Regions from separate parts of the Cellulomonas sp. CW35 genome, predicted to be linked through region 1. Evidence: riboswitches for the same ligand, from Rfam matches in the RefSeq annotation. Region 1 holds a riboswitch; each other region holds the start of a gene.

The links. A riboswitch is a leader RNA that binds a small molecule or an ion and turns the genes downstream of it on or off. The one in region 1 is predicted to bind S-adenosylmethionine.
Region 2: another riboswitch for S-adenosylmethionine. It lies ahead of ACT17Q_RS09250 (hypothetical protein); the one in region 1 lies ahead of ACT17Q_RS02710 (aminotransferase class V-fold PLP-dependent enzyme).
Region 3: another riboswitch for S-adenosylmethionine. It lies ahead of ACT17Q_RS15330 (methylenetetrahydrofolate reductase); the one in region 1 lies ahead of ACT17Q_RS02710 (aminotransferase class V-fold PLP-dependent enzyme).

Annotation. Positions count from the first base shown of each region.
Region 1 is NZ_CP199000.1:567,147-577,295, forward strand. Features, by position in the region: gene ACT17Q_RS02695 (hypothetical protein) at 1-409, shown strand, start outside; gene ACT17Q_RS02700 (O-succinylhomoserine sulfhydrylase) at 513-1,766, opposite strand; gene ACT17Q_RS02705 (rhodanese-like domain-containing protein) at 1,763-2,182, opposite strand; SAM riboswitch class I at 2,189-2,287, opposite strand; SAM riboswitch class IV at 2,406-2,519, shown strand; gene ACT17Q_RS02710 (aminotransferase class V-fold PLP-dependent enzyme) at 2,559-4,001, shown strand; gene ACT17Q_RS02715 (hypothetical protein) at 4,076-4,492, shown strand; gene ACT17Q_RS02720 (pentapeptide repeat-containing protein) at 4,512-5,099, opposite strand; gene ACT17Q_RS02725 (GNAT family N-acetyltransferase) at 5,191-6,399, shown strand; gene ACT17Q_RS02730 (MaoC/PaaZ C-terminal domain-containing protein) at 7,235-8,122, opposite strand; gene ACT17Q_RS02735 (3-oxoacyl-ACP reductase) at 8,119-9,516, opposite strand; gene ACT17Q_RS02740 (acetyl-CoA C-acetyltransferase) at 9,518-10,149, opposite strand, start outside.
Region 2 is NZ_CP199000.1:2,012,577-2,022,725, forward strand. Features, by position in the region: gene ACT17Q_RS09235 (energy-coupling factor transporter transmembrane component T) at 1-179, shown strand, start outside; gene ypfJ (KPN_02809 family neutral zinc metallopeptidase) at 217-1,101, shown strand; gene ACT17Q_RS09245 (NYN domain-containing protein) at 1,127-2,059, shown strand; gene ACT17Q_RS09250 (hypothetical protein) at 2,148-2,912, opposite strand; SAM riboswitch class IV at 2,923-3,040, opposite strand; gene ACT17Q_RS09255 (metal-sulfur cluster assembly factor) at 3,144-3,473, opposite strand; gene sufU (Fe-S cluster assembly sulfur transfer protein SufU) at 3,470-3,946, opposite strand; gene ACT17Q_RS09265 (SufS family cysteine desulfurase) at 3,995-5,281, opposite strand; gene sufC (Fe-S cluster assembly ATPase SufC) at 5,351-6,106, opposite strand; gene ACT17Q_RS09275 (non-heme iron oxygenase ferredoxin subunit) at 6,129-6,461, opposite strand; gene sufD (Fe-S cluster assembly protein SufD) at 6,458-7,753, opposite strand; gene sufB (Fe-S cluster assembly protein SufB) at 7,753-9,192, opposite strand; gene ACT17Q_RS09290 (helix-turn-helix transcriptional regulator) at 9,189-9,953, opposite strand.
Region 3 is NZ_CP199000.1:3,368,594-3,378,742, reverse strand. Features, by position in the region: gene ACT17Q_RS15350 ((deoxy)nucleoside triphosphate pyrophosphohydrolase) at 1-354, shown strand, start outside; gene ACT17Q_RS15345 (Hsp20/alpha crystallin family protein) at 481-927, shown strand; gene ACT17Q_RS15340 (MalY/PatB family protein) at 989-2,131, opposite strand; gene metE (5-methyltetrahydropteroyltriglutamate--homocysteine S-methyltransferase) at 2,264-4,594, opposite strand; gene ACT17Q_RS15330 (methylenetetrahydrofolate reductase) at 4,651-5,694, opposite strand; SAM riboswitch class I at 5,734-5,830, opposite strand; gene ACT17Q_RS15325 (hypothetical protein) at 5,952-6,137, opposite strand; gene ACT17Q_RS15320 (DNA-3-methyladenine glycosylase I) at 6,367-6,996, opposite strand; gene hrpA (ATP-dependent RNA helicase HrpA) at 7,507-10,149, opposite strand, start outside.

The sequences.
Region 1 (10,149 bases):
CGTACCCACGACGCTCGCCCTCGCGGCCGCCCGCGCCGACGTGATCCGCGTCCGCCACGGTGCGGGTCTGCCGACGCACGCGGCGGTGCGCGCGCTCGTCGCGATGCTCGACGGTGAGATGGCCGCGCTGGGCCGCCCGCGCAGCGACGTCACCGTCGTGCTCGAGGTCGAGACGGTCGTCGCCGACGACGCGCACGACGCGGCTCGTCGTCGCGGCCACCTCGCCTACGCGGCGGCGTTCAGCCACCTCGCGTGGCACGTGGACGCGACGATGCTCGTCGCGCCGCTCGACACGCTCGCCGCCGAGGCGGCGCACGTCGCGCGCCGCGCGGGCGTCGACCGGGTCGAGCTCGCGCTCGTCGGCGGCTCGCGCCGCCACGCCGCCGCCCTGGCCCGCACGCTCACCTGACCACCCCGCGGTTGCTCCGGTTCCGGGACGTCGGAGCCGGAGCAACCCCGGCGTCGGCCGGGTGGGGTGGTGGGGTCCCCAGCGGAGAGGTGGTGGCGGAGGGTCAGCGCAGCGTGCTGAGAGCCTGGTCGAGGTCGTCGCGCAGGTCTTCGACGTCCTCCAGACCCACCGAGAAGCGGACCGTGGCCTCACCGATGCCGACCCTGGCGCGCCCCTCGGGGCCGAGCTTGCGGTGCGTCGTCGTGGCCGGGTGCGTGACGATCGACTTCGCGTCACCCAGGTTGTTCGAGATGTCGACCACGCGCAGGGCGTCGAGCACACCGAACGTCGTCTTCTTCGCGAGCTCCGGCGTCGCGCCCTCGGGCGTGCGCAGCGTGAACGTCACGACCGTCCCGCCGCCGGTCTGCTGCCGCCGCGCGAGGTCGTGCTGCGGGTGCGACTCGAGGAACGGGTAGCGGACGGACTCGACCGCCGGGTGCTCCTCGAGCCAGCGCGCGAGCGTCAGCGCGGACGCGGCCTGGTGCCGCACGCGGATCGACAGCGTCTCGAGGCCCTTGAGCAGGACCCACGCGTTGAACGGCGAGAGCGAGGGCCCGGTGTTGCGGATGAGCGTCTGCACCGGCCCGCCCACGAAGTCCGCCGAGCCGAGGATCGCGCCGCCCAGGACACGGCCCTGCCCGTCGATGTGCTTGGTCGCGGAGTACACGACCACGTCGGCGCCCAGGTCGAGGGGGCGGGAGAACACGGGGGTCGCGAACACGTTGTCGACGACGACGACCGCGCCGGCCGCGTGCGCGAGGCGCGAGACCGCCTCGATGTCGACGAGGTCCTGCATCGGGTTCGACGGCGTCTCGAAGAACACGACGTCGGCCGGGGTGGCGAGCGCCGCCTCCCACTGCGTGAGCTCGTGCCCGTCGACGTACTCGGTGCGCACGCCCCACTTCGCGAGGATCTCGTCGAAGATGACGACGCTCGACCCGAACAGCGCACGGGCCGCGACGATCCGCGAGCCCGAGCCGACGAGCGCGGCGAGCGCCGTGAACACCGCGCTCATGCCGGACGCGGTGGCGTAGCAGGCCTGCGCGCCGTCGAGCAGGCGCAGGCGCTCCTCGAAGGTGGACACGGTCGGGTTGTTGTAGCGGGAGTACAGGAACCGGTCGACCTCGCCCGCGAAGGCGGCCTCGGCCTGGCCCGCAGAGTCGTAGGTGAAGCCCTGCGTGAGGAACAGCCCCTCGCCGAACTCGCCGAACTGCGAGCGGACGTGCCCGCCGCGCACCGCGAGCGTGTCCGGGCGCAGCGTCGAGCGGTCGACCCGCCGGGCGTCCCAGTCGCCGGGGCCGGGGGCGTACGGGCTCACGCCTGCCGCCAGGGCAGGCCCTCGGCGCGCCAGCCCCAGTGACCGCGGTGCCCGTCGGGCCCGACGTCGCCCTCGAACCCGCGCAGCACGTTGTAGGCCGGGCCGTAGCCCGCGGCGGTCGCGGCCTGCGCGGCGGCGACCGAGCGGACGCCCGACCGGCACAGGAACACGACGGGGCGGCCGTCGCCGGGCTCGAGCCCGGTCGCCGCGAGCTCGTCGAGGAACGTGGGGTTGGGGCCGACCGGGGTCAGCCACTGCACGAACGCGGCGCGCCCGCCCGTGTCGGCGGCGTCGGGGACGCCGATCTGCTGCCACTCGGCCTCGGTGCGCACGTCGACGAGCAGCGCACGCTCGTCGGACGCCACGAGGTCCCAGGCCTGCTGCGGGGTGAGGTCGCCTGCGTAGGGTCCGGCCATGTCGCTCCTCCATCGGTCCTGGCGGTAGCACCCTCGGCCAGGCGCGGGGCCTGCGGGTTGCTGCGGCGTCGTCGAGCCAGATCTCTCGGCCGCTCTGGATGGTGCGAGGACTGTAACGCCGATTCGTCGGCCACATCCACCTCGTGGACACGCGTTCCGCGTGGCGAGACGGACGGGTGTCCGCGTTGACAGCCGCTCGCTCGGCTCGCCACCCTTTCGGTCAGGTCATGAGCGCCAGCGCGAAGCCCCGGCTCGCTGGCCGGCAACCCTCCTCCGCGGTGGGGTGCCCCGGGTGACGACCAGGCCGAGCACCGACCGGTGCCGGCAAGCGCGGGATGCCCGGACCCGGGGTCCCCGGATCCACGGAGGTACCCCCGTGACCGTACTGGCCGAGACGACGTCCTGTCCGACGACGGCCCCGACGTCCGGCACGACGACCGGCACGACGACGGGCGCGACCACCGTGTCCGCCGTCCAGCCGCTCCTGCCCGTGGTCGGGGGCAGCACCACGGTGCCGCTCGTCGACGGCACGCAGCGCGTCTACGCGAACCTCGACTACGCCGCCAGCGCACCGGCGCTCCAGGCCGTCGCCGACCGGGTCGCGGAGGTGCTGCCGCTGTACGCGTCGGTGCACCGCGGCGCGGGGTACCTCTCGCAGGTGTCGACCGCGCTGTACGAGTCCGCGCGGCAGGCGGTCGCGCGGTTCGTCGACGCGCGCGAGGACGACGTCGCGATCATCACCCGCAACACCACCGACTCGCTCAACCTGCTCGCCGGGGTCGTCCCGACCGGTGAGCGGGTGCTGGTGCTCGACCTGGAGCACCACGCGAACCTGCTCCCGTGGCTGCGCTCGAGCGACCCGCACGGCCGTCGCACGACGATCCTGCCGATCGCCGAGACCGTCGCCGCGACCCTCGAGTCGCTGCGCGCGGAGCTCACCGCGCGCGCGTACGCCCTGGTCACGGTGTCGGGCGCGTCCAACGTCACGGGTGAGGCGCTGCCGGTCGAGCGGGTCGTCGAGATCGCGCACGCCGCGGGTGCGCGGGTCGCGGTCGACGGTGCGCAGCTCGTGCCGCACCGCGGCTTCTCGCTCGCGCGCACGGGCGCCGACTACGTCGCGTTCTCGGGCCACAAGACGTACGCGCCGTTCGGCGCGGGCGCGCTCGTCGGCCGTCGCGACTGGCTCGACACGGGCATGCCGTACCTCGCAGGGGGAGGTGCGGTGCGCGACGTGCGGGCCGACCGGACCGTGTGGCAGCCGGCCCCGGCGCGCCACGAGGCCGGGTCGCCGAACGTCATCGGTGCGATCGCGTTGGCGGAGGCGTGCGACGCGCTCGCGGCGCTGCCGGCCGGGGCGCTCGTCGAGCACGAGCGGGCGTTGCGGGGCCGGCTCGTCGCGGGGCTCGAGCGGGTCCCGGGTGTGCGCGTCGCGAGCATCTGGCCCGACTCGGCGGAGCCCGTGGGGGTCGTGACGTTCACGGTGGAGGACCACGACCCCGGCCTGGTCGCCGCGTACCTCGCGGCCGAGCACGGCATCGGTGTGCGTGACGGCCGGTTCTGCGCGCACCCGCTGCTGTCCCGCCTGGGTGCGAGCGGCGGTGCGATCCGCGCGTCGGTGGGGGTCGGGACGCCGAGCGAGGCCGTCGACCGTCTGGTCGCGGCGCTGCACGCGTACGTGACGGACGGGCCGCGCTCGCGGTACGCGGTCGAGGACGGCTGCTGGGCGGTCGTCGACGACACGCGTCCGCTGCTCGCGGTGCACGGCCTGGACCACCTGGCCGCGACCGCCGCGGCGGCGTGCGGTCCTGCGCTCGACTGAGCCGAGCGGCGCCGCAGAGGTCAGGGAGTCAGGACGCGCGCGGCGCGCGCGAGCATGCTCCGCACGACGTGCGGGTGCAGCGCACGCACGGGCAGCAGGTAGAGGCGGCCGCGCCGGTTGTGCAGGCGCACGTTCGTCGTGACCGCGACGAGGCCCGCGCGGGAGTCGACGGCGACGGCCGCGGCGACGCCCGGGACCGCGTCGAGGCCCTGTTCACGGCCGTCGCGAGCCGGCGCCGCGACTGCGCGCGCCTGTACGTCGAGGCCGCCGCCGAGGGCGTCTCAGACGTCGTCGCACGGGTGTCCCAGCGGCGCGTCGACTACCTCGCCGACCTGCTCGTCGAGCTCGGGCAGGACCCCGACGAGGCCCGCCGCCGCTCGTCCGTCGCGCTCGCGGCCGTCGTCGGGCTCGGCCAGCTCGCGGCCGTGGGCGTGCGCCCCGACGACCCCGCCGCACTCACCGCGACCGCGCTGGCCATGACGCTCGCCTGACGCGCCCGCGCGCGGTCCGTCACCGGACGCGCAGACCCATGTGCTCGGCCAGCGCCGGCGCGAGCTCGACGAGCTGCTCGGACGTGATCGTCGCACCCGCGAGCCCCGCGACGCCGTCCAGGTGCTGCAGGTCGCGCACGCCACGCAGGTCCGCGTCGGTCAGGGTCGCGCCGGTGACGTCGAGTCGCCGCACGCGGCAGTCCTCGAGCACGAGCCGCCGTGCGCGCACCCGCGCCAGGTCGAGCTCGTCCACCACGACCCCCGTCAGCCGCACCTCCTCCAGCGTCGCGTCGCGCAGGTTGAGGTAGTCGAGCTTGCCGCCGGACACGTGCACGCGCGTCCACCGCGACCCGTACGCCTGCACCGCCCCGAGCCGGCAGTCCGTCCACCCACCGTCCTGCCACGCGGTGCTCGACAGGTCGAGCGCACTCGCCCGCACGCCCGTCCACGTGGTGTCGACGAACCGCGCGTGCGCCAGCTCCGCGTCGTCGAGCACGCAGCCGACGAACGTGCAGTCGAGGAAGCGCGCCTCGCGACCGTCCTGCCCGGACAACCGCTCGTCGGTGAACGTCAGCCCGTCGTAGTCGCCTCCGGCGTCCAGCAGCATGGGCCCACCTTGCCACCCGCGGCCGTCCCCGGCCGTCCACGGGGCGCAAAGGGCTCGAACCGCACGTGCGCCGGATGGCACGATGCGGCCCGTGCAGCACGACCTGACGCTCGACGCCCCCGGGGTCAACCTCGTCCCGCTCGGTCCGGAGCACGCGGCGGCGCTCGTCGTGTTCGTCGACGACCGGGTCTGGCGCGGCATGACGACGCCCGTTCCCCGCACGCCCGACGACATGCTCGAGGACGTCGAGCGCGCGCTCGCGACGCCCGGGCGGTACGCGTTCGCGGTGCTCGACGCCGAGTCCGGCGCGGTGCTCGGGTCGACCTCGTTCTACGACGTCGACCTGCGCATGGGCCGGCTCGAGGTCGGGCACACGTTCTACGACCCCGCGGTGTGGGGCACGCACGTCAACCCCGCGTGCAAGCTCGCCCTGCTGACGCACGCGTTCGAGACGTGGGGCGTGCACCGCGTGGCGCTGCGCGTGGACGCGCGCAACGCGCGCTCGCTCGCGGCCATCGCGCGGCTCGGCGCGGTCGAGGAGGGGCGGCTGCGCGGTCACCGGCTCGCGCCCGACGGCTCACGCGGGGACTCCGTGTACTTCTCGGTCCTGGCCGACGAGTGGCCCGCCGCGCGTGCGCGGCTGCGCACACGGCTGGGACTGCCGGGCTCCGACGAGCACCTAGCGTCCGACGAGCACGCGTCCGACGAGCACGCAGCGTCCGACGAGCGTGCGGGAGCCGCCCGGGACGACGAGCGCGCGCGGCCCGGCGACGGCGGCCCCGGCGAGCGGTCGCACGTCGTGCTGATCGGCGGCCGGTCCGGGGTCGGCAAGACCAGCGTGGCCCACGCGCTGCACGCGCTGCTCCGCGACGCCGACGTCCCGCACGCCGTGATCGAGGGCGACTACCTGGACCTCGCGCACCCCGCACCGCACGCCGACCGCCTGGCCGAGCGCAACCTGCGCGCGGTGTGGTCCGCCTACCGCGACCTCGGCCACCGCCGCCTGGTCTACACGAACACCGTGAGCCCGCAGTACGCCGACGACCTGGCCGCCGCGATGGGCGACTCCCCGCGCGTCACCGCCGTGCTGCTCACGGCCGACGACGAGACCGCACGCGAGCGGCTCGCGCAGCGCGAGCACGGCGCCGAGCTCGCCGCGCACGTGGCGCGCAGCGACGCGGCGGCCCGCGCGCTCGAGCGTGGCTGCCCCCCGTCGGTGCACCGTGTCGGCACCGCGGGCCGCACTCCCGACGAGGTGGCCCGCGGCATCGCCGCCCTCGCAGGCTGGCTCCCCACCTGACCCCCCCACCTGGCCACCCCCACCTGACCCACCCGACCCCTCAGACCCCCGAGCGCCGCGCCGCACAGCCCGTCCGCACCCCGTCGTGCGCGCCGAGCTCCGCGACCCCGCGCTTCCTCCGGCTCCGGTAGCGAATACCCGGAGCAACGACGGTCTCGCGGCTGGATGGCCTGTCGACCCGTGGCCGGATGGCCGGTCGACCCCGGCTGGATGGTCGATCGAGCCCGCGGCTGGATGGTCGACGAGGCCGGGGTTGCTCCGGGTTTCGTCGCGCATACCCGGAGCAACGGCGGGGTCGCGGTTGGATGGCCGGTCGAGCCCTCGGCTGGATGGTCGACGGACCCCGCGGCTGGGTGGGTGACGAGCCCGGGGTTGCTCCGGCTCTCGTCGCGCATACCCGGAGCAACGGCGGGGTCGCGGTTGGATGGCCGGTCGACCCGCGCGGGGGAGGGCCGTTCGGGCCTGCGGTTGGGTGGGTGACGAGGCCGGGGTTGCTCCGGGTCACGTCGCGCATAGCCGGAGCAACGGCGGGGTCGCGGTTGGATGGCCGGTCGACCCGCGCGGGGGAGGGCCGTTCGGGCCTGCGGTTGGGTGGGTGACGAGGCCGGGGTTGCTCCGGGGTCTCGTCACGGATAGCCGGAGCAACGGCGGGGTCGCGGCTGGATGGTCGGTCGACCCGCGCGGCGGATCGTCGACCGACTCCGCGGCTGGATGGTCGACGAGCCCGGGGTTGCTCCGGTTCTTGTCGCGGATAGCCGGAGTAACGGCGGGGTCGCGGGTGGAGGGGGGGTCGACCACGCGGCGGATGGTCGGTCCGGCCTGCGGTTGGGTGGGGTCAGGGGAGGGGGGCGACCGAGGCGAGGGCGTGGGGCTTGCCCGAGCGCGGGTGCCACGCCGCGAGGTCGAACCCGCCGCCCGGGCGGTGGCGCACCGAGGTCGCGACGGTCGCGGGCAGCAGCACCGGCTTGACGAAGTCCACCGACCAGACGAACGCGTCGCCCCGTCCCCGGCCCGCGTCGGCGAGCAGACGCGCGGCGGTGTACATCCCGTGCGCGATGGTCCGCGGGAAGCCGAACGCCTTGGCCGTGAGCGGGCTGAGGTGGATCGGGTTGCGGTCGCCCGAGACGGCGGCGTACCGGCGGCCCGTGTCGGCCGCGAGCCGCCACTGACCGGTGGGGAGCGGGGGTTCGAACGGTGCGCGCTCGTCGTCGGACGCGCGCTCGTCGGACGGCAGGTGCACGCCCTTGGCGAGGTACGTCGAGACGCCGCGCCAGACGACCTCGTCGTCGACGGCAGCCTCGACCGCCAGGTCGACCTGCGTGCCCGTGCGGTGGGGCCGCAGCCGGTCCGCGGACGCGGAGACGTCCAGCGTCTCGTCGTAGCCGATGGCGCGACGCTGCTCGACGAGGTTCGCGAGGTGCACCATCCCGAGCATCGGCAGCGGGAAGTCGGTGCGCGCCATGAGCGCGATGGCGAGGGGGAACCCGAGCACGTGCACGAGGCCGGGCGGCAGGGTGTCGCTCGCCTCCTCGCCGACGAGCCGCTGGTAGGCCGCCAGGTGATCGAGCGAGGCGCGCACGCCCCGGACCCGGTAGGCGGTGGCGGGCAGCTCGAGGGGCGCCGAGCCGGTGCGCCGGGCGAGCGCGAGGCGGCCGGTGGACGCCGCGCCGCGCGCGTACAGCCCACCCAGCCCGGGGACGGCGGGCAGGTCGACGAGCGTCACGCGCCCACCACGTTCTGCCCGCACACCCGCAGCGTGCGCCCGACCACCCCGCCGGCCTGCGGCGACGCGAGGAACGACACCGCCTCGGCGACGTCGACCGGGAGGCCACCCTGCTGCAGCGAGTTCAGCTGCCGCGCGACCTGCCGTGTCACGGCGGGCATCCGCGCGGTCATCTCGGTCTCGATGAAGCCGGGCGCGACGGCGTTCGCGGTGCCGCCGAACGGCTCGAGCAGCGGCGCGGTCGCGCGGACCATGCCGATCACGCCGCCCTTGGTGGCCGCGTAGTTGGCCTGGCCGCGGTTGCCCGCGAGGCCGGTGGTCGACGAGATCGAGACGATGCGCGGCGCGTCGGTGAAGTCGCCGGACGTGAGCAGCGCCTCGTTGATCGCGAGCTGCGCGGCGATGTTCACGGCGATCACCGAGTCCCACTGCGCCTCGGTCATGTTGGCGAACAGCTTGTCGCGCGTGATGCCGGCGTTGTGCACGACGACGTCGAGGTGCCCGTGCCGTGCGAGCGCGTGCTCGAGGATCGTGGCGCCCGCGTCGGGGGCGGTGATGTCGAGCTGGAGCGCGGTGCCGCGGACCTCGTTGGCGACCGCGGCGAGCTGCTCGCCCGCGGCGGGCACGTCGACCGCGACGACGGTCGCGCCGTCCCGGGCGAGCGTGCGCGCGATCGCCGCGCCGATGCCGCGTGCGGCGCCCGTGACGACCGCGACGCGGCCGGCGAGCGGGGCGTCCCAGTCGGCGGGCAGGGCGCCCGCGGTGGAGTCGACCGCGAGGAGCTGGCCGTGCACGAAGGCGGAGCGGGTGGACAGCAGGAACCGCAGCGCGCCGACCGCGGACGCGGCGGTGACCGGGACGCCGTCGCCGAGCACGATGCCGTTGGCGGTCGCGCCGCCGCGCGACTCCTTGGCGATGGTCCGCACGACGGCGTCGACGCCCTGGCGGGCCGCGGCGACCGCGGGCGCGTCGGACGCGCTCGCGGCGCGCGAGATGGTCACGACCCGGCCGCCGCGCGCGAGCTTCTTGAGGGTCGAGGCGGCCGCGAGCAGCGGCTCGTGCAGCGCGTCGGGGTGCTCGACGCCGGTGAGGACGAGGACGACGGCGGCGTACCGCTCGTCGGGCACGGGGTGGCGGTACACGTCGAGGCCCCAGCCGTCGAGCACCTCGGTGCCCGCGGAGTCGGGCGTCGCGGACGGCTGCGCGGGCGAACCCGACAGGAGTGCCGCGACGGCGTCCGCGTCGGCGTCGGGCCCGGTGCCCGAGCCGAGCACGAGGACCTTGCCGTCGACGAGCGGCTGACCGGCCGACCAGCGGCGCAGCGGGACCGCGGGGGAGAACCCCAGCAGGCCCGACAGCTTGGCCGACAGGGTCGTCGTGATCGGGTTCGCCATGTCAGGCCGCCTCGAGGATCGCGGTGAGGCCGAGCCCGCCGGCCGCACAGATGGACACGAGCGCACGCGGCGTGCCGCCGTCGCGCTGCTTGCGCAGGTGGAGCTCCTTGGCGATGGTCGCGACGATGCGGCCGCCGGTCGCGGCGAACGGGTGGCCGGCCGCGAGGGACGACCCGTGCACGTTGAGCCGCGCGCGGTCGACGGTCCCGAACGCGCCGTCGAGGCCCAGGCGGGTGCGGCCGAACTCGTCGGACTCCCACGCGGCGAGCGTGGCGAGCACGGTCGAGGCGAACGCCTCGTGGATCTCGACGTACTCCAGGTCCGCGAGCGTGAGCCCGTTGCGCGCCAGGAGCCGCGGCACCGCGAACACGGGTGCCATGAGCAGGCCGTCCTCGCCGTGCACGAAGTCGACCGCCCCGGCCTCCGCGTCGACGACCGCGGCGAGCGGAGTGAGCCCGCGGGTGGCGGCCCACTCCTCGGAGCCGAGCAGCACGGTCGACGCGCCGTCGGTGAGCGGCGTGGAGTTGCCGGCGGTCATGGTCGCGGGCGCGTCGAGACGCGTGCCGAACGTGGGCTTGAGCCCCGCGAGCTTCTCGAGCGAGGTGTCCTTGCGCAGGTTCCCGTCGACCGTCT
Region 2 (10,149 bases), 1.4 Mb from region 1:
TCATGCTGCGCTCCGTCCCCGTCCTGCTGCACGCCGCGCACGAGTCCCGCGACGCCGCACGGGCGCGCGGGCTCGCCCGCTCGCCGCGCGCGCTCGTCGTGCCGGCCGCGGTGCGCATGGTCGGCCACGCACGCGCGACGGGCGAGGCGCTCGCCGCGCGCGGGATCGGCGAGGGCTGAATCGCGCGGTGCCCGTGCACGGACTACCGTCCCGGGTGTGACGTTCCAGGAGGGTGGCAGCTTCGGCGGCGGACGCGTGCAGTCGCGCCGCTCCGCCGGCGGGCGTGGCATGGCGATCGGCGGCGGCGTCGGCGGTCTCGGGTTGCTCGTGATCCTCGCGATCACGCTGCTGTCCGGGGGCAACGTGGACCCCGGCGCGCTCCTCGGTGGTGGCGGGGGCGAGCCCGGGCAGGACGGCACCGTCGGTGCCTGCACGGCCGAGCAGGCCAACACCGACCGCGCGTGCCGCCTGTCCGCGACCCTCGACTCCCTCGACACGTACTGGACGCCCACCCTGCGCAAGGCGGACGCGACCATCCCGGAGGCCGTGGAGTTCACGTCCGCGGTGCGGACCGCGTGCGGCGACGCGTCGTCGTCGTCCGGGCCGTTCTACTGCCCCGGGGACCGGACGATCTACCTCGACCTGGGCTTCTTCGACCTGCTGACCAGCCAGTTCGGCGCGAAGGGCGGCCCGCTCGCCGAGATGTACGTCTACGCGCACGAGTACGGCCACCACGTCCAGAACGTCACCGGCGTGTTCGACTCCTCCGACCGCCGCGGGTCGGGCGCCGGGTCGGACTCCGTGCGCGTCGAGCTCCAGGCCGACTGCTATGCGGGCATGTGGGCCGGCAACGCCGCGACCACCGAGGACCCCGACACCGGTGTCACCTACCTCAAGCCCATCACCGCCGACGAGCTCGCGCAGGCGATCGACGCGGCCGCAGCCGTGGGCGACGACCACATCCAGCAGCAGTCGGGCGGCGGTGTGAACCCCGACTCGTGGACCCACGGCTCGAGCGAGCAGCGCCAGCGCTGGTTCACCACCGGCTACCAGCAGCGCGACCTCGCGGCGTGCGACACCTTCGCCGCCGACACGCTCTGACGCCCGCATCGGGCAGACTCCGGGCATGAGCACCGACGACAGCTCCGCCCGCGTGGGCGTCTATCTCGACTTCGACAACATCGTCATCTCCCGCTACGACCAGCTCCACGGTGACGGCTCGTGGCGCAAGGACAACGCGCGTGACGCCGGTAAGGACGTCGCCCCTCGGCTCGACGCCGCCCGGGTCGACGTGAGCGCGCTCCTCGACTACGCGTCGTCGTTCGGCACGCTCGCCGTGACCCGCGCGTACGCCGACTGGTCGGTGCCGGCCAACGCGGCGTACCGGCGCCAGCTGGTGGACCGCGCGATCGACCTCACGCAGCTCTTCCCTGCGTCCGGTACCAAGAACGGCGCCGACATCCGGCTCGCCGTGGACGTGCTCGAGGACCTGTTCCGTCTCACCGACCTCACGCACGTCGTGATCGTGGCTGGCGACTCCGACTACATTGCGCTCGCGCAGCGGTGCAAGCGCCTCGGGCGCGTGGTCGTCGGCGTCGGCGTGCCGGGCGGGACCAGCAAGGCACTGATCTCCGCGTGCGACGAGTTCGAGTACTACGACGAGGCCGTGCGGCAGTCGGACGAGGCAGAGGACGACGACACCGTCGTCACGGGCGCCCCGGACGACGCTGCTGCCTCGCCCGTGACGACCGCTCCGCGCACGGCGACGACCGCGACGCGCACCGAGCCCGAGACGTCGTCACAGCCGATCAGCGGTCCGGTCGCGACGCGGCTGCTCGCACGCGCACTCGGGCTGGTCGCGAAGGACGCCGACGGCTGGAGCCAGGCGTCGGCGGTCAAGCAGCAGATGAAGCGGCTCGACCCCCGGTACAACGAGGCTGCGCTCGGCTTCGCGACGTTCACGGACTTCGTGCGCTCACGCCAGGGGCAGGTCGAGCTCCGGGAGGAGGGCCAGGCGCGGTGGCTCCGGCTGCGCGCCCCCAAGTCGAAGAAGGGCTGAGCGCACGCCGCGCCGGGCTGACCTGCGTGGCGCGGCCCAGTGCGACCCCCACCACGCAGGTCAGCCGGACCCACGCGATGCGTCGGTGCTACGCGCGGGCCGCGCGCGCGAAACGGGTCAGGCGGACCCGAACGAGACGGCTCACGACGGCGCCCAGCGCGAGCGGCGCACGCGTCACCGTCGCGAGGGCTCGGGCCGTCTCCCGGCCCACCCGGTCGACGTCAGCGCGGACCGAGGCCGCAATCACTCCCACCTGGTGCGCGCGCAGGGCGTGCGCGAGCGCCGGGACGTCCGCCAGCACGTCGGCGCGCACGGCGTGGTCCTCGGGAGCGAGCAGACGCAGCCACTCCGCGAACAGACGCACTCGTGCTTCCGCCGAGTCGTCGAGCAGACCGGACCGGAGAGCGTCCTGCCGGCTGACCGCTCGCACGGTGCGATCGTGATCCCGCACCGAGTCCAGCTCGACGACCGCCATACCCGACGCCGCGGCGTCGTCGAGCAGCTCGGTCAGGCGCGCGTCGCGCAGCTGGAGCGCGGCGCGGACGGGCGCCCACGACGCGTCGTCGGGGTCGGACAGCCCGGCGAGCTGCACGACCCCGTCGCCGGCCGTCCGACCCGCACGCGAGCGTGCCGCTCCGGCCCGCCGCGAGACCTCGGACTCGAGCCAGGTGCAGTCGTCGCAGAGCGTCTTGGCGACCCTCAGCAGCGACAGACCCCAGTCGCCGACCAGGCACGCGGTGCACAGCTCCCCGCGGGTGACGAGGTCGACACCGGTCCGGCTCGCCTCCGCGACCGCCGCGGGGGCGGGGCGCAGCTCGACGAGACCGTCGGCGCGCAGGAACTTCTCACTCATGGGCGTACTCCCTTCGCACTTCCCGGCGGCGGTCGCCGCCGGGCCGGTCTTCCTCCGGGGCACCGTGCGCGAGGTTGCGCGGTTGCCGGACCAGCACGCGGAGGGCGTCTCGCTGATCGCTCTTGACCTGGGGAGACGCTAACGCGGCCCGGCTCGCACGAGCAAGGGACGTCACACGAACGCGGGCGGTGGACGACGAGTCCGCCGTCCACCGCCCGCGTGCGAGGTGTGTCAGATGTTGAAGCCGAGGGCCCGCATCTGCTCACGACCGTCCTCGGTGATCTTCTCCGGGCCCCACGGCGGCATCCAGACCCAGTTGATGCGGAAGCCGTCGACGATGCCGTCGAGCGCCTGCGCCGACTGGTCCTCGATGACGTCGGTGAGCGGGCACGCCGCCGACGTGAGCGTCATGTCGATCACCGCGGTGTTCTGCTCGAGCGCGACCCCGTACACGAGGCCGAGGTCGACGACGTTGATCCCGAGCTCGGGGTCGATCACGTCGCGCATCGCCTCCTCGACGTCCGCGACGGTCGTCGGTGAGCCAGTGCTGGGGGTGGTCATGCGTCCTCCCGGGATCCGGTCTTGATGAGTGCGTCGTTCAGCGCGACCCAGCCGAGCAGGGCGCACTTCACGCGTGCGGAGTACTTGCCGACGCCCGTGAAGGCGGCGGCGTCGCCGAGCGCCTCCTCGGCATCGTCGTCGTCGAGCCCCTGCCCCCTGGACTGCATGAGGTCGCGGAACGACGCGGCGAGCGTGTCGACGGTGCCCAGCGGCTGGTCGAGCACCAGGTCGTGCAGCACCGAGACCGAGGCCTGCGAGATCGAGCAGCCCTGCCCCTCCCAGCGCAGCCCGCGGACCACCCCGGCGTCGTCGACGTCGACCTGCAGGGTCACCTCGTCGCCGCACGTGGGGTTCACCTGGTGCGACTGCGCCGAGCGGGCGCCGTCGGCCGCCTCGCCCAGCCCTCGCCCGTGCGGGAACTTCGCGTGGTCCAGGATCACCTGCTGGTACAGCTGCTCCATCGAGCTGCTCATACGTCGCCCTTCTCGTGGCGCCGGGGGCGCCGTCAGTCCGTCAGTCCGTCAGTCCGTCAGTCCGAAGAACGCCCGGACCCCCGCGAGCGCTTCCCGGAACACGGCGATCTCCTCGTCGGTGGTGTACACCGCGGCGGTCGCGCGTGCCGTGGCGGCCACGCCGAACCGGCGGTGCAGCGGCTGTGCGCAGTGGTGGCCGACGCGCACCGCGACGCCGGCGTCGTCGAGCACCTGCCCCACGTCGTGCGCGTGCACGCCGTCGACGACGAACGACACCGCGGCGAGCCGGTCTGCGGTGTCGGTCGGGCCGATCACCCGCACACCCGGCACGGACGCCACCGCGTCGAGCAGCAGGCCCGCCAGGTCGTGCTCGTGCGCGGCGACGGCGTCCATCCCGAGGTCGGACAGGTAGGTCGCGGCCGCGCCCATCGCGACGGCCTGCGAGACCATCTGCGTGCCGGCCTCGAACCGCTGCGGCGGCGGGGCGTACGTGGTCTCGGTCATCGTGACGACCTCGACCATCGAGCCGCCCGTCGTGACGGGCGGCATCGCCTCGAGCAGCTCACGTCGCCCGTAGAGCGCGCCGACGCCGGTCGGCGCGAGCATCTTGTGCCCCGAGAACGCGGCGAAGTCGACGCCGAGCTCGTGCAGGTCGACCGGCAGGTGCGGCACGGACTGGCACGCGTCGAGCACCGTGAGCGCGCCCACCTCGCGGGCGCGGGCGACGAACGCGGGCACGTCGGTGATCGCGCCGGTCACGTTGGAGGCGTGCGTGAAGGCCAGCACGCGCGTGCGGTCGGTGACGACGCTCGAGATCTCGTCGGTCCGCAGGCGCCCGTCGTCGTCCACGCCGATCCACCGCAGCGTCGCGCCCGTGCGCAGCGCGAGCTCCTGCCACGGCACGAGGTTCGCGTGGTGCTCGGCCTCGGTGACGACGATCTCGTCGCCGGGACGCAGCGCGAACCGCTGCGCCGCTGCTCCCCCGCGGCCCGCCGTCGCGTTCGACAGCGCGTAGGCGACCAGGTTGATGCCCGCGGTCGCGTTGCTCGTCCACACGAGCTCGCCGGGCGACACCCCGACGAACGACGCGACGCGCGCCCGGGCGTCCTCGAACGCCTCGGTCGCCTCCTCGGCGAGCTGGTGCGCACCGCGGTGGACCGCGGCGTTGCGCTGCAGGTAGAAGTCCTGCTCGGCGTCGAGGACCACGTCGGGCTTCTGGGACGTGGCCCCCGAGTCGAGGTAGACCAGCCGCTTGCCGTCACGCAGCGTGCGCTCGAGCAGCGGGAAGTCGGCCCGCACCGCCGCGAGCTCGGCGGCCTCCAGGGTGGTGCTCACTGCGGATCCCCTCGACGTGGACGGGTGGGGTGCGCGGGTGCCGGGCAGCGGCCCGGCACCCGCACGAGGTCAGGAGTTGACCAGGAACCGGTCGTAGCCCTCGTTCTCGAGGCGCTCGGCGAGCTCCGGGCCGCCCTCCTCCGCGATGCGGCCGTCGACGAAGACGTGCACGAAGTCGGGCGTGATGTAGCGCAGGATGCGCGTGTAGTGCGTGATCAGCAGGACGCCGACGTCGGTCGTCGAACGGACGCGGTTGACGCCCTCGGACACGATGCGCAGCGCGTCGACGTCGAGGCCCGAGTCGGTCTCGTCGAGGATCGCGAGACGCGGCTTGAGCAGCTCCATCTGCAGGATCTCGTGGCGCTTCTTCTCACCGCCCGAGAAGCCCTCGTTCACGGACCGCTCCGCGAACGTCGAGTCCATGCGCAGGTTCTCCATCGCGGCACGGACGTCCTTGACCCACGAGCGCAGCGCGGGGGCCTCGCCGTCGATCGCGGTCTTCGCGGTGCGCAGGAAGTTCGACACCGAGACGCCCGGCACCTCGACCGGGTACTGCATCGCCAGGAACATGCCGGCGCGGGCCCGCTCGTCGACGGACATCGCCAGGACGTCCTCGCCGTCGAGCAGCACCGAGCCGCCCGTGATCTGGTACTTCGGGTGGCCGGCGAGCGAGTACGCGAGCGTCGACTTGCCCGAGCCGTTGGGGCCCATGATCGCGTGCGTCTCGCCGCTGTTCACGGTCAGGTCGACGCCGCGCAGGATGGGCTTGGGGCCCTCCTTCGTCTCGACGCTGACGTGCAGGTCGCGGATCTCCAGGGTGGTCATGCGGGTTGCTCCTCGGTGACGGTCAGACAGTCCGGTCCACGTCGACGAGCACGCGCTCGCCGTCCAGCGTGACCGGGTAGACGGGGACGGGGGTGACGGCGGGCGGGCCGAGCGGCTTGCCGGAGCGCAGGTCGAACCGCGAGCCGTGCAGCCAGCACTCGATCGTGCAGCCCTCGACCTCGCCGTCGGACAGCGAGACCGCGCCGTGCGAGCAGATGTCGCTGATCGCGTGCAGCTCGCCGTCGTCGTCGCGGACGATCGCGACCTCGACGGTCCCGGTCTCGCCCTCGAGCTCGACGCGCAGCGTGCCCCCCGTGGGCACGTCGGACGCGTAGCACGCGAGCTGTGCGGTCATGCCTGCTCCACCACGGCACCCGCGTCGCTGCCCTCGACGGCGACCTGGTCGAGCACGGACATCGACTCCTCGAGCTCGGCCTCGATCGCGGCGATGAGCCGCTCCTCGACCTCCGGGACACCGATCTCGTGCACCAGCTCGGCGAAGAAGCCGCGCACGACGAGGCGTCGCGCGTCGGGCTCGGGGATGCCGCGGGCCCGCAGGTAGAACAGCTGCTCGTCGTCGAACCGGCCGGTCGCGGACGCGTGCCCCGCGCCCTCGATCAGCCCGGTCTCGATCTCGAGGTTCGGCACGGAGTCCGCGCGCGCCCCGTCGGTGAGGACGAGGTTGCGGTTGAGCTCGTACGTGTCGGTGCCCTCGGCCTCGGCCCGGATCAGCACGTCGCCGACCCACACCGTGTGCGCGCCCGCACCCTGCAGCGCGCCCTTGTAGGTCACGCGGCTCACGCAGCTGGGCACCGCGTGGTCGACGAACAGCCGGTGCTCCTGGTGCTGGCCGGCGTCCGCGAAGTACAGCCCGAGCATGGTGACCGAGCCGCCCTCGCCGGCGAACTGCGCGTCCGGGGTCACGCGCACGACGTCGCCGCCGAGCGTCACGACGATGTGCTTGACCGTCGCGTCACGGCCGACCTCGAGGCGGTGCGACGCGGCGTGCACGGAGCCGTCGGCCCAGTCGTGCACGGTGACGACCGTGAGGTGCGCACCGTCCTCCGCGACGATCTCGACCGTCTCGGTGAGCGCGGCGTGGCCCACGTGGTCGATGACGACCGTGCCCTGCGACATGGCCTCGGCCTTCACGACGAGGTGCGCGGCGCTCGGCTCGAGCGGTGCGTCCTGCGTGCCCGCGCCCTCGACGCCCTCGATGCGGATCGACGTGACCTTCGAGGTCACGGCCTCACGCGGGATCGTCACGAGCGTGGCGCGCGGCGCCGAGGCCCACGCGACGGCCGCCGCGCGGTCGCCCGGCTTGCCGACGACACCGAGACGCGCGTCGCCGCGGTCGACGATCTCGACGACGACCTCGGGCGACTCGACGACGGTCGTCAGGACGCCGTGCCCGTCGAGCACGCCGCCCGAGTCCGCGGCGAACAGCGGCGCGAGGCGCGCGACGGGAGCGAACCGCCACTCCTCCTCGCGGCCGGTGGGTACGGCGAAGTCCGCGACGTCGAAGGACGTCCTGCGCTCGGCGCGCGAGGCCTCCGGCACGCCGCCCACACCGTGCGTGTGCGCGCCGTCCGCGACCGCGCGGGAGTGGTCGGTCGCCAGGGCCGACTCGTTCGTGGTGGTCGTCATCAGCCGACGGCCCCTTCCATCTGCAGCTCGATGAGGCGGTTGAGCTCGAGGGCGTACTCCATGGGCAGCTCACGCGCGATGGGCTCGACGAACCCGCGCACGATCATCGCCATGGCCTCCGTCTCCGGCATGCCTCGGGACATCAGGTAGAACAGCTGGTCCTCGCTCACGCGGGACACCGTGGCCTCGTGGCCCATCGACACGTCGTCCTCGCGGACGTCGACGTACGGGTAGGTGTCCGAGCGGGAGATCTGGTCGACGAGAAGCGCGTCGCACAGCACGTTCGACGCGGAGTGCGAGGCCCCCTCGAGGATCTGCACCAGACCGCGGTAGGACGTGCGGCCACCGCCGCGCGCGACCGACTTCGAGACGATCGACGACGACGTGTGCGGTGCGGCGTGCACCATCTTGGAGCCCGCGTCCTGGTGCTGGCCCTCGCCGGCGAACGCGATCGACAGCGTCTCGCCGCGCGCGTGCTCGCCCATGAGGTAGATCGCCGGGTACTTCATCGTCACCTTGGAGCCGATGTTGCCGTCGACCCACTCCATGGTCGCGCCCTCGGCAGCGGTCGCCCGCTTGGTGACGAGGTTGTACACGTTGTTCGACCAGTTCTGGATCGTCGTGTACCGCACGCGGGCGTTCTTCTTGACGATGATCTCGACGACCGCCGAGTGCAGCGAGTCCGACGAGTACACGGGCGCCGTGCAGCCCTCGACGTAGTGCACGTACGAGCCCTCGTCGGCGATGATCAGCGTCCGCTCGAACTGGCCCATGTTCTCGGTGTTGATCCGGAAGTAGGCCTGCAGCGGGATCTCGACGTGCACGCCCGGCGGGACGTAGACGAACGAGCCGCCCGACCACACCGCGGTGTTGAGCGACGCGAACTTGTTGTCGCCCGGGGGGATCACGGAGCCGAAGTACTGCTCGAAGATCTCCGGGTGCTCGCGCAGGCCGGTGTCGGTGTCGAGGAAGATGACGCCCTGCTCCTCGAGCGACTCCTGGATCTGGTGGTAGACCACCTCGGACTCGTACTGCGCGGCGACACCGGCGACGAGGCGCTGCTTCTCCGCCTCGGGGATGCCCAGCCGGTCGTACGTGTTCTTGATGTCCTCGGGCAGGTCGTCCCAGCTGGCCGCCTGCTTCTCCGTGGACCGCACGAAGTACTTGATGTTGTCGAAGTCGATGCCCGACAGGTCCGCACCCCACCAGGGCATGGGCTTCTTCTCGAACATGCGCAGCGACTTCAGGCGCGTCTTGAGCATCCACTCCGGCTCGTTCTTGAGCCGGGAGATCTCCCGCACGACGTCCTCCGAGAGGCCGCGCCTCGCGGTCGCGCCCGCGGTGTCCGTGTCGTGCCAGCCGTAGTTGTAGCTGCCGATCGAGGCGATGGCCTCGTCCTGCGTCATCGGCTGTGCCGGGTCCTGCGTAGGTGCGCTCATGCGTTCGTTCCTTCCGGGGCGAGCACAGGGGGGTTCGTGGTCGGGGCGACGTCGGCCGCGGGTGGCGGCTGGGCGACCGGGATGTTCGTGGTGCACACGTGCCCGCCGCCCGCGAGGGTCGCGAGCCGCTGCACGTGGACGCCGAGCAGGCGCGAGAACGCGCGCGTCTCGGCGTCGCACAGCTGCGGGAACTCGTGCGCGACGTGCTGCACCGGGCAGTGGCCCTGGCACAGCTGGACGGCGTGCAGGCCGGGCACCGTGCGGGCCGTCGCCGCGTAGCCGTCGTCCGACAGCGCGTCCGCGAGCAGCTCGACGCGTCCCGCCACGTCGCCTCCCGCCGCGCCCTCGACGCGCGGCGCGAGCCGTGCCTCGAGCTCCGCGACGCGCTGCGCCGCGAACCGTTCGACGGCCTCGGTCCCGACCGTGTCCGCGAGGAACCGCAGCGCGTCGGTCGCGATCTCCGCGTAACGCTGCGACAGCGCGCTCTGACCGAGCGCCGTCACGACGTACCGCTTCGCGGGCCGGCCGCGGCGGGCCGGTCCGTGACCGACGCCGTCGTGCACCGCGATCTGGGCGGCGGTCTCGAGGACGCCCAGGTGCCGCCGGATCGCGGCGGGCGTCAGGTCGAGCCGTGCGGCGAGGTCGGCGGCCGTGATGGGCCCCTCGCCGGCGACGAGCTGCAGGACGCGCTGCCGCGTCGACGCGTCCGTGGTGTCCTCGCCGTGCCCCGGGAGCGGGACCGCGTGCGTGAGCTCGCTCATCCCACCTCCGCTCGTCGGCTGCTTCGTCGTGCGACGGACCTGCGGCGCGCGACCGATATCGACAACATGGTTGTTGCCAAATTACCCGTGCGCAAGCAAGGCAACCCTTCGCGGGCGCCCGGTCGCGGTGTGACGTCCCCCACCGCCGGCTCGACGCGGAGCGTCAGGGCGCCCCGCGCGCGGCCCACCTAGACTC
Region 3 (10,149 bases), 820 kb from region 1:
CTCGCGGCGCGCCGCGCGACCCCCGCGAGCCTCGCCGGCCGCTGGGAGTTCCCCGGCGGCAAGGTCGACGCCGGCGAGAGCCCGGTGCAGGCTCTGCACCGTGAGCTGCGGGAGGAGCTGGGCGTGCGCGTCACGCTCGGCGACGAGGTCGTCGGTCCCGACGAGGGTGCGTGGCGGCTGTCCGAGACGTACGCGATGCGCCTGTGGTTCGCGGAGGTGAGCGCCGGGACGCCCGAGCCGCTCGTCGAGCACGACGAGCTGCGGTGGCTGCCGCGTGCGCACTGGCTCGACGTGCCGTGGCTCGACGCCGACGTGCGGATCGTCGAGCACCTCTCCGGCGCGCGTCTGCCCTGAGCGAACCTCGTTTAGCACTCGGTCGGTGAGAGTGCTAGAACAGTGCCGTAGCCCACCGGGCCGCGCGCCCGGTACGTACCCGAGGCGCCGGGTGGTCCGGCACCTCGCTGCGAAGGAGGTGAGGGTATGGCTACTCGTACCGACCCGTTCCGGGAGATGGACCGACTCCTGACGTCCGTCCTGAACGCCGACCGGACCGCCGCGCTCTCGCAGGCGATGCCCGTCGACCTGTACCGCTCGGGCGACCACTACGTCCTGCACGTCGACCTGCCGGGCGCCGACCCGGGCACCATCGACGTCAACGTCGAGGACCGCACGCTGACCATCCGCGCGCAGCGCTCGCCGCGCACCGACGAGGACGTGCAGTGGCTCGCCAAGGAGCGCCCGTCCGGCACCTACGCGCGCCAGCTGACGCTCGGCCGCGGGCTCGCGCTCGACGCGATCAGCGCGACCTACACCGACGGCGTCCTCACGCTGACCATCCCGGTCGCCCAGGAGGCCAAGCCGCGGCGCATCGAGGTGCAGCACGGCACCGCCGCCCCGACGCCGGAGATCACGTCCGCGTCGGCCTGACCGGCCACCCGCCGCGACCGGCCCGCGCACGACCGCGCGGGCCGGTCGCGCGCGTGCGACCTCAGGCGGGCAGGCTGCGCGCCACGCGCTCGACCGCCTCGGTGAGGATCGCGCGGGACGTCGCGAAGTTGAGCCGCGCGAAGCCCGCGCCCGGGCGCCCGAACGTCGGGCCCGCGTTCAGCGCGACGCGCGCGTCCGCCAGCAGGCGTGCCGCCGGGTCCTCCTCGCCCGGCAGCTGCTCGCGCAGGTCCAGCCACGCGAAGTACGTCGCCGCGCCCGGGGTCCACCGCGTGCGCGGCAGCCGCGAGTCGAGCAGCGCGCCCAGGTGCGCACGCGAGTCCCGCAACGACTCCAGGAGCGCGTCCAGCCAGTCGTCGCCGTGCGTGAGCGCCGTGGTGTGCGCCAGGACCGGTACGTGCCCGACCTCGGACGACACCAGTTCGGGCAGGCGGGCCAGGTCCGCCACGGCGTCCGGGCCCGGCACGGCCAGCGCCGCCTTCAGGCCCGCGAGGTGGAACGCCTTGGATGCCGAGTGCACCGCGACCGCGCCGGGGATCACCGTCGTCGCGGACACGAACCGCACGTCCGCGTCGAGCACCAGCGGGGCGTGCACCTCGTCGGACACCACCCGCACGCCGTGCCGCGCCGCGAGCTCGCCGACCGCGCGCAGCTCGTCCGGGGCGTGCAGCGTGCCCGTCGGGTTCTGCGGGTGGCACAGCAGGTACACCGCCGACCGCCCGCCCGCCCGCGCCCGGCCGAACGCCTCGTCGAGCGCCGCGAGGTCGAGGCGACCGTCCGCGCCCAGGTCCGCACGCTCCACGGCGCGGCCCGTGCGCCGCACGAACGCCCGGAACGGCGGGTACACCGGCGGGTTGATGACGACCACGCCGTCGTCGTCCGTGAGCAGCCGCACCAGCTCCGAGACGCCCTGCATGACGTCCGGCACCAGGGCCGTCGTCGCCGGGTCCGGCGCCCAGCCCCAGCGGCGCTCCGCGAAGCCCGCGAAGGCCTCCTGGTACGGCCGGCCGGCCGGGTAGCCCGTGTCGCCGCGGCGCAGCGCGTGGGTCACCGCCGCCACCACCGGCTCGCACACGCGCACGTCCATCTCCGCGACGAACAGCGGCAGCACGTCGGGCGGGTAGCGGCGCCACTTCTGGCTGGTGCGGGTCCGCAGCTCCTCGAGCGACACGTCGAACAGGCTCACCTCCCGGACGTTACCCACCGTCCGACGTGCTCGCGATCGCCCTGGTCTCGGCCCGCGTCCAGCACGCGCGGGCTCGGGTCGGGACGACGAACGGGTCGGCCCGGGGCTGGGCCGACCCGTTCGCGCGGTGTCTCAGAGCGTGGCGCGGACCGCCTGGGTCGCCACGAGCATGTGCTCCAGGCTCGGCGTGGTCTCGTCGTACCGGCGCGTCTTGAGCCCGCAGTCCGGGTTGACCCACAGCTGGTCGAGCGCGATGGCCTTGACCGCACCCGTCAGCAGCTCGGTGATCTCCTCGACCGACGGCACGCGCGGCGAGTGGATGTCGTACACGCCCGGGCCCACCGCGCGCGGGTAGCCCGCCGCCGCGATGTCCTCGACGATCTCCATCTTCGAACGCGCCGCCTCGATGGACGTGACGTCCGCGTCCAGACCGTCGATCGCACCCATGATCTGGCCGAACTCCGAGTAGCACAGGTGCGTGTGGATCTGGGTGTCCGGACGCACGCCCGACGTCGCGAGCCGGAACGAGCGCACCGACCAGTCGAGGTAGTCCGCGTGGTCCGCCGCGCGCAGCGGGAGAAGCTCGCGCAGCGCGGGCTCGTCGACCTGGATCACCGCGATGCCCGCGGCCTCGAGGTCCGTGATCTCGTCGCGCAGCGCGAGGGCCACCTGGTTCGCGGTCTCGCGCAGCGGCTGGTCGTCGCGCACGAAGCTCCACGCGAGGATCGTCACCGGGCCCGTGAGCATGCCCTTGACCGGCTTGCTCGTGAGCGACTGCGTGTACGTCGTCCAGTCGACCGTGATCGGCTTCGGCCGCGACACGTCGCCCCACAGGATCGACGGGCGCGTGCAGCGCGAGCCGTACGACTGCACCCAGCCGTTCTCCGTGACCGCGAAGCCGTCGAGGTTCTCCGCGAAGTACTGCACCATGTCGTTGCGCTCGGGCTCGCCGTGCACCAGCACGTCCAGACCGATCCGCTCCTGCAGCTCCACGACGCGGCGGATCTCCGCCTTCATCTCCTCGACGTACTGCTCGTCGGTCAGCTCGCCCTTGCCGTGCGCCGCGCGGGCCTTACGGATCTCGGGCGTCTGCGGGAACGAGCCGATGGTGGTCGTCGGCAGCGGCGGGAGGTTCAGTCGCTGCGCCTGGGCCTCCTTGCGCTCGTCGAACGAGCCGCGCGCGAACGCGTCGTCGGACAGGCCGCCCGTGCGCTCGCGCACCTCGGGACGCACCACCCCCGGCGCGCTGCGGCGCGACGCGACCGCGTCGGACGCCTCGAGCAGCTGCTCGTGGATCGCCTCGCGGCCCTCGGACAGGCCCTCCGCGAGGGTGACGACCTCCGCGACCTTCTGGTCCGCGAACGCGAGCCACGAGCGCAGCGTCGGGTCCAGGTTCGGCTCGTCCGCCGTGTCGTGCGGCACGTGGAACAGCGACGTCGACGTGCCGACCGCGACCGCGCCCGCACCGATGACCTCGAGCTGCTCGAGCACCTGCAGCTTGGCGTCCAGGTCCGCGCGCCAGATGTTGTGACCGTCGACGACGCCCGCGACGAGCGTCTTCGACTCCAGGCCCGGGACCGCCTCGGTGGGCGCCGTGCCCTTGACCAGGTCCAGCCCGATCGCCTCGACGTCGGTGCCCGCGAGCACCGGGAGCGCGGCGCCCAGGTCCCCGTACGGGGCGGCGACGAACAGCGCGGGACGCTGCGGGCGCGCGAGCTCGGTCGCGAGCACGCGGTACGCGTCCGCGGTCGCCGCGAGCAGACGCTCGACCGGCACGTCGATGCTCTCCGAGACGAGCGCGGGCTCGTCGAGCTGCACCCACGTGGCCCCCGCCGCCGCGAGGTCGCGCAGCAGGTCCGCGTACACGGGCAGCAGGTCGTGCAGCCGGTCGATCGGCGCGAAATCCGCGGGCGCACCCTCGGTCGCCTTCGCGAGCGCCAGGTACGTCACCGGGCCGACGATCACCGGGCGGGTCAGGACGCCGTCGGCGAGCGCCTCGACGAACTCCGCGACCGGGCGCGTGCCGACGTACGAGAATGTCGTCTCCGGGCCGATCTCCGGGACGAGGTAGTGGTAGTTGGTGTCGAACCACTTGGTCATCTCGAGCGGCAGGTCGTCGCCACGGCCGCGCGCGACCGTCGAGTACGCCGCGAGGTCGAGCGTGCCGTCCTCACCGACGAGGTCCGCGAAGCGCGCGGGGATCGCGCCGACGACCGCGGTCGCGTCGAGCACCTGGTCGTAGAAGGAGAACGCGCTCGGGATCGCGGCCGTGTCCTTCGGCAGGCCGAGCTCGACGAGGCGCTCGCGCGTCCGGCGGCGCAGCGCCGCGGCGGTCGCCTCGACCTCGTCGGCCGTGGACCTCCCGGCCCAGAAGGCCTCCACGGCCTTCTTGAGCTCGCGGCGCGGCCCGATGCGCGGGTAGCCGAGCACGGAGCCGGTCGGGAACTGCGGGGTCTCGCTCATGGGGTCCAGCCTTCGTGTCGTGGTGGTGCGGGGTTCGGGGGACGTGGGCGCCGACCTCAGCGTGTCGAGCCGTCCAGCTGCGCGCCCTCGAGCAGGTCGAGCGCGGCCTCGTGCTTGTTGTACGTGTAGAGGTGCACGCCGGGTGCGCCGCCGTCGAGGACGCCCTTGACGAGGTCGACACCCGCGCGGGTGCCGATGCGGTGCGCCGCCGACGCGTCGTCCGCGGAGCCGAGCGCGTCGAGCAGGTCGCGCGGCACCGGGACACCCGTGAGCTCCTGCGTGCGCAGCAGCCGGGCCGGGTCGGTCAACGGGATGATCCCGGGGATGATCGGGATGACCACGCCCGCCGCGCGCGCCTCGGCCACCAGGCCCAGGTACGACTCGGCGTCGTAGAACACCTGCGTGATCGCGAAGTCCGCACCCGCCTCCTGCTTGGCGAGCAGCGACGCGACGTCCTGCGCGCGCGTGCCGCCCGTCGCCGCGTTGCCGCGCGGGAACGCCGCGACCGCGACCGACAGCGGCCGCACCCGCGCACGCACGGCCTGCGCCGGGCTCGCACCGCAGCGGCGGGACTCGATGTCCCGCAGCAGACCGACGAGCGCGCTCGCGGTCTCCAGGCCGTCCGGGTGGGCCTGCCAGTCGGCCTGGCCCGCGGGGGGGTCGCCGCGCAGCGCCAGGAACGAGCGCACGCCCTCGTCGAGGAACTCCTCGACGATCGTCGTGATCTCCTCGCGGCTCGTGCCCACGCACGTGAGGTGCGCGATCGGGGACAGCGACGTCTCGCGCAGCAGCCGCGAGACGAACGCGCGCGACGTCTCGCGCGTCTTGCCCGACGCGCCGTACGTGACCGAGACGAAGTCCGGGTGCACGGCCTCGAGCTGGCGCACGGTCTCCCACAGGCGCGGCGCGGCCTGCGGGTTGCGCGGCGGGAAGAACTCGAACGAGAGCGTCGGGCGGTCGAGCGTGCCGAGCGGCCGCGGGTCGGCGGCCACGTGCGCGCCGGTCGGGACGCCGGGGCGCGTCGCGCTGCTCGCACCGTCGGCGCGCGCGTCGTCGAGCCGCGGCTGCGCCGCGGGCGGGTTCACGGTCGCCGCGCTCACGCCGGCGGGCCGTTCAGACACTGGGTCTGCGACATGTCCACTCCATCGGTCCTGGCGGAAGCACCCACACCCTCGTCGCGGAGGGGGGTTGCTGCGGCGTCGACGAGCCAGGTCTCTCGGCCGCTCTGGATGGTTGGCGTGATCGTAGGCCGGGAGCCCACATGCTGACCACGACTTCTCACGTTGCGAGACGGGCGGGCCGCCCAGCGGACGCGTCGCCGGAGAGTCGCAGATCAGGCGGAAGGACGCTCCGCGGGTCAGGCCAGCGGACGCGGGCGCTGGTGCGGGATCTCGCCCCACGGCTGGGTGCCCGTCACCGTCGACAGCAGACCGGCCTCGACCGCTTGCAGGACCTGCGCGTCCGGCGGGACCGACCCGCCCAGCGCCTCCCGCGCACCGCGGACGGCGTCCAGGCCGCCGTCGTGGTCGGGCATCTCGGTCATGCGCAGGACTGTAACCGCCGTGCACGATCAGGCGAAGTCCCCACAGCCGGATCACCCGAGAAGAGCACGTCCCGGGTTCATCCGAGCGGGCGGCACCGGGACGGCCGGACGCCGCGGGTAATCGCGTGACCCGTCCCGGCCGACGTGCGCTGACCTGCGGATCTGCTCTCGCGCCGGGTCACCCGAACGCCACGACCCACCGCATCCGTCTCCGCAGCCGCCGGGGACTTCACCCACGCACCGACGGGCAGGTCGCCAGGTGGTCGTCGACGAGCCCGCACGCCTGCATCGCCGCGTACGCCGTCGTCGGTCCGACGAACCGGAAGCCGAGCGACTTGAGCTCGCGCGCGAGCGCGCGGGACTCGGGCGTCACCGCCGGCACGTCCGCCCACGAGGCCGGGCGCACGTGCTGCGTGCGGTCCGGCGCGAACGACCAGAACAACGCGTCGAGCGTGCGGCCGGAGGCGTGCAGCGCGAGCAGGGCGCGCGCGTTGGCGACGGTCGCCTCGATCTTCTGGCGGTTGCGCACGATCCCCGCGTCCGCGAGGAGCCGCTCGACGTCGTGCTCGTCGTACTCCGCGACCACCCGCGGGTCGAACCCCGCGAACGCCGCACGGAACGACTCGCGCTTGCGCAGCACGGTGATCCACGAGAGCCCCGACTGGAAGCCCTCGAGCGCGATCCGCTCGAACAGCGCCTCCTCGCCGTGTACCGGGACACCCCACTCCTCGTCGTGGTAGCGCTCGTACAGCGGGTCCCCGTCCCCGAAGCACCGCCCCGTCACGGGCGCCGGAGCGGTCACGGGCGCCGGAGCGGTCACGGCCGCCAGCGGGGTGTCGGCCGTCACGGTGTCGTCCATGCGGTTGAGTCTGCCGTCTCCCGCCCACGCGCGGCAGACCTCGCGCGCCCACTGTGGACGCCAGGCCGTCAGCCGAACCCCGTTCCCCCCCGTCGGCCCGGTCCCGCTCCGCAACCCCGACGTCGTGGGTGCTACGGCTCAGACGCGCCGTTCCCGTAGCATCCGCGGGGGCGACGACCGGCCACCTCGGCCATGTGCCGGGCTGGTCGCTGTCGAGATCCCCGAGCCAGGAGACACGCGGTGGCTGGGTCGAGACCGTGGTTGCTCGCGGTATGCGCGCGCGAACCCGGAGCAACCACGGGGTGGGCGGGAGTGGGTTCGCCGAGGGGGCTTGACCCCGTGAGGTGGACACGCTGATTCCGAGGTTGTCTCGGAGGGAGCGAGAAGATCTGGTCGTGGGGTGTGGGCGCCCACCGCGGCGTCGGCGCTTCTCGGGGACGACGACCTTGACGCCCTGTCCGCGATCACCGCGTCCAGCTCCGATCGGCGGGTTCTCGTGATCCGCTGGGGTTAGGTCAGGGTGGTGAGCTGTTTGCGGACGCGCTGGGCCGAGATCGGGGTCGGGGTGCCGAGCTGCTGCGCGAACAGGCTCACGCGCAGCTCCTCGAGCTGCCAGCGGACCATCGCGACCTGCGCGCGGTCCGCCCCGGACGCAGCCGCGAGCGCGTTCTCCAGGTCGTGCACCTGCCACGCCAGGTCGGCGTCGCGCGCGGGGTTCTCGGCGGCCTTGCCCAGCCGGTACCGCGCAGCACGCAGGTAGCGCACCAGGTGCATCAGGCGGTCCGCGCCGGTCTCGACGACGAATCCCGCGTGGACCAGTCGCGCCGACTGCTCGCGCACGTCGGACGCGGTGGCCAGCAGCGCGAGGCTCGAGGTCCCCTTGAGCTCTACCTCGAGCTCGCGCCACGCGGTGAGCACCTGGACGAGCACGCCGACGAGCGCGTGCACCCGGTCCTCGAGCCGGTCGCGCAGGAACGCGCGCAGCGCGGCGTAGTCCTCGGGCGTCCGGATGTCCGCGGGGGTGCGGCCCGCCTCGGCGGGGCGCGTGCGCAGGTGCTCGTCGACGAGCGCGTCGACCGCGGCGAGCTGCACGTCCTCGACGAGCGCCTCGCGGCTCGGGTACGGGTTGGCGGCCAGCGCGAGCGCCTGGGCACCCGTCCAGCGGGACGTCACGCGGGCCGGGGCGAGCCCGACGTCGAGCAGCAGCAGCCGGCGCAGGCCTGCGCGCGCGGCGGCGGGGCGCGCGGACGCGTCGGCGAGCGTGCGCACCGAGACGCTCGTGCGCTCGTCGACCAGGGTCGGGTAGGCGCGCACGACGGTCGCGCCCGAGCGCACCTCGACGACCTCGGGGAGCGTGAGGTCGGCGGGCCACGTCGTCAGGCCCGCGCGCGACACGGACTCGGCGACCGGCCCCGACGAGCCGTCCCTCGCGTGCCGCGACTCGGAGGCACCCGCGTCCGACCAGCGGGCATCGCCGCGGTCCGGGCGCGCGCGCGGACCAGGCCGCGCGGGCTCGTCGGCCGCCAGCCCCGCCTCCCGCATGGCCTGCCGCAGCGCGGCCTTCACGGCGGTGTCGACCGCGTCCTGCGCGCGGTCCGCGAGCCGGTGCTGCAGCGCCGCGAGGTCCTTGCCCTCGTCGACCACTCCGCCACGGTCCCCGACCACGCGGAACGTCATGCGCAGGTGCGCGGGCAGGCGGTCGTCGTCGAACGCGTCGGCGGGGACGTCCACGTCGCGCACGGCCCGGACGGCGGAGCGGAACGCGTCGTGGAACGACGGCGCGGCGTCGCCCGCGCGCACGGTGTCGGCCCAGGTCGCGGTGTTCTCGCGCAGCCAGGCGGCCACCGCGCGGCCGACGTCGGGTGCGGGGACGAGCTGCACGCGCACTGGCTTGGGCAGCGCGCGGATCGTCGCGACGACGAGCTCGTCGAGCAGCCCCGGCACCATCCAGCCGAAGCCGTCGGGCGTCAGGCGCGGCAGCTGGGGGAGCGGGATGTGCACGGTGACGCCGTCGGCCTCGGTGCCGGGCTCGAACTGGTAGGTCAGCGGGAGCGACAGGTCGCCCTGCGGCCAGCGCGACGGGAACGAGGACTCGTCGATCGCGTCCGCGTCGGACGAGACGAGCAGCTCACGGGAGTACGTCAGCAGGTCGGGGTCGCGGCGCCGCGCGGTCTTCCACCACTGGTCGAAGTGCCGGGCGGAGACGACGTCCGCGGGGACCCGCTCGTCGTAGAAGTCGAACAGGGCGTCCTCGTCGGCCAGCAGGTCCGCGCGGCGGGCGCGCGCCGCCAGCTCGGAGGCCTCCGCGAGCAGCCGCCGGTTCTCGTGGAAGAACTGGTGGTGCGTGGTCCACTCACCCTGCACGAGCGCGTGCCGCAGGAACAGCTCGCGCGCGGCCTCCGGGTCGACCGTCGCGTAGAGCACCCGGCGGCCGGCCACGACGGGCAGCCCGTACAGCAGGACGCGTTCGGTGCACATGGCCGCACCCTGCTTGGTGGACCACGCCGGGTCGGAGTAGGTGCGCTTGACCAGGTGCGCGCCGAGCTCCTCGGCCCACGCGGGGTCGATGCGGGCCGCGTCGCGCGCCCACAGCCGGGACGTCTCGACGAGCTCGGCGGCCATGACCCACGCGGGCGGCTTCCGGGCGAGCCCCGAGCCGGGGAAGATCGCGAACCGCGCGCCGCGCGCGCCGAGGTACTCGTTGCGCCCGCGCCGGTCGGGCCGGGCCGGGCGCTTGTCCCCCCGACGAGCGGGTGCGGCGACCTCGGTGGCCTCCTGCATCCCCACGTGCGACAGCAGCCCGGACAGCACGCAGCGGTGGATCGCGTCGGCGTCCCAGTCGCGGCGCAGCTCGCCGCGCCGCGGGCCGCCGGCACCCGCACCCTCGTCGGGACCGTCCGCGAGCGCTGGCCACCCGCCCTCCCCACCGCCGCCGGACGCCTCGTCGGGACCGCGACGGCGCCCCGCGGGCAGACCCTTGGCGAGGTCCCGCAGCTGGGTGACGACGTCCTGCCACTCGCGGACCCGCAGGTAGTTCAGGTGCTCGGCGCGGCACGCGCGGCGGAACGCGTTGCCGGACAGCTCGCGCCGCTGCTCGCGCAGGTAGGCCCACAGGTTCAGGTAGGACAGCAGGTCGGAGGTGGGGTCGGCGAA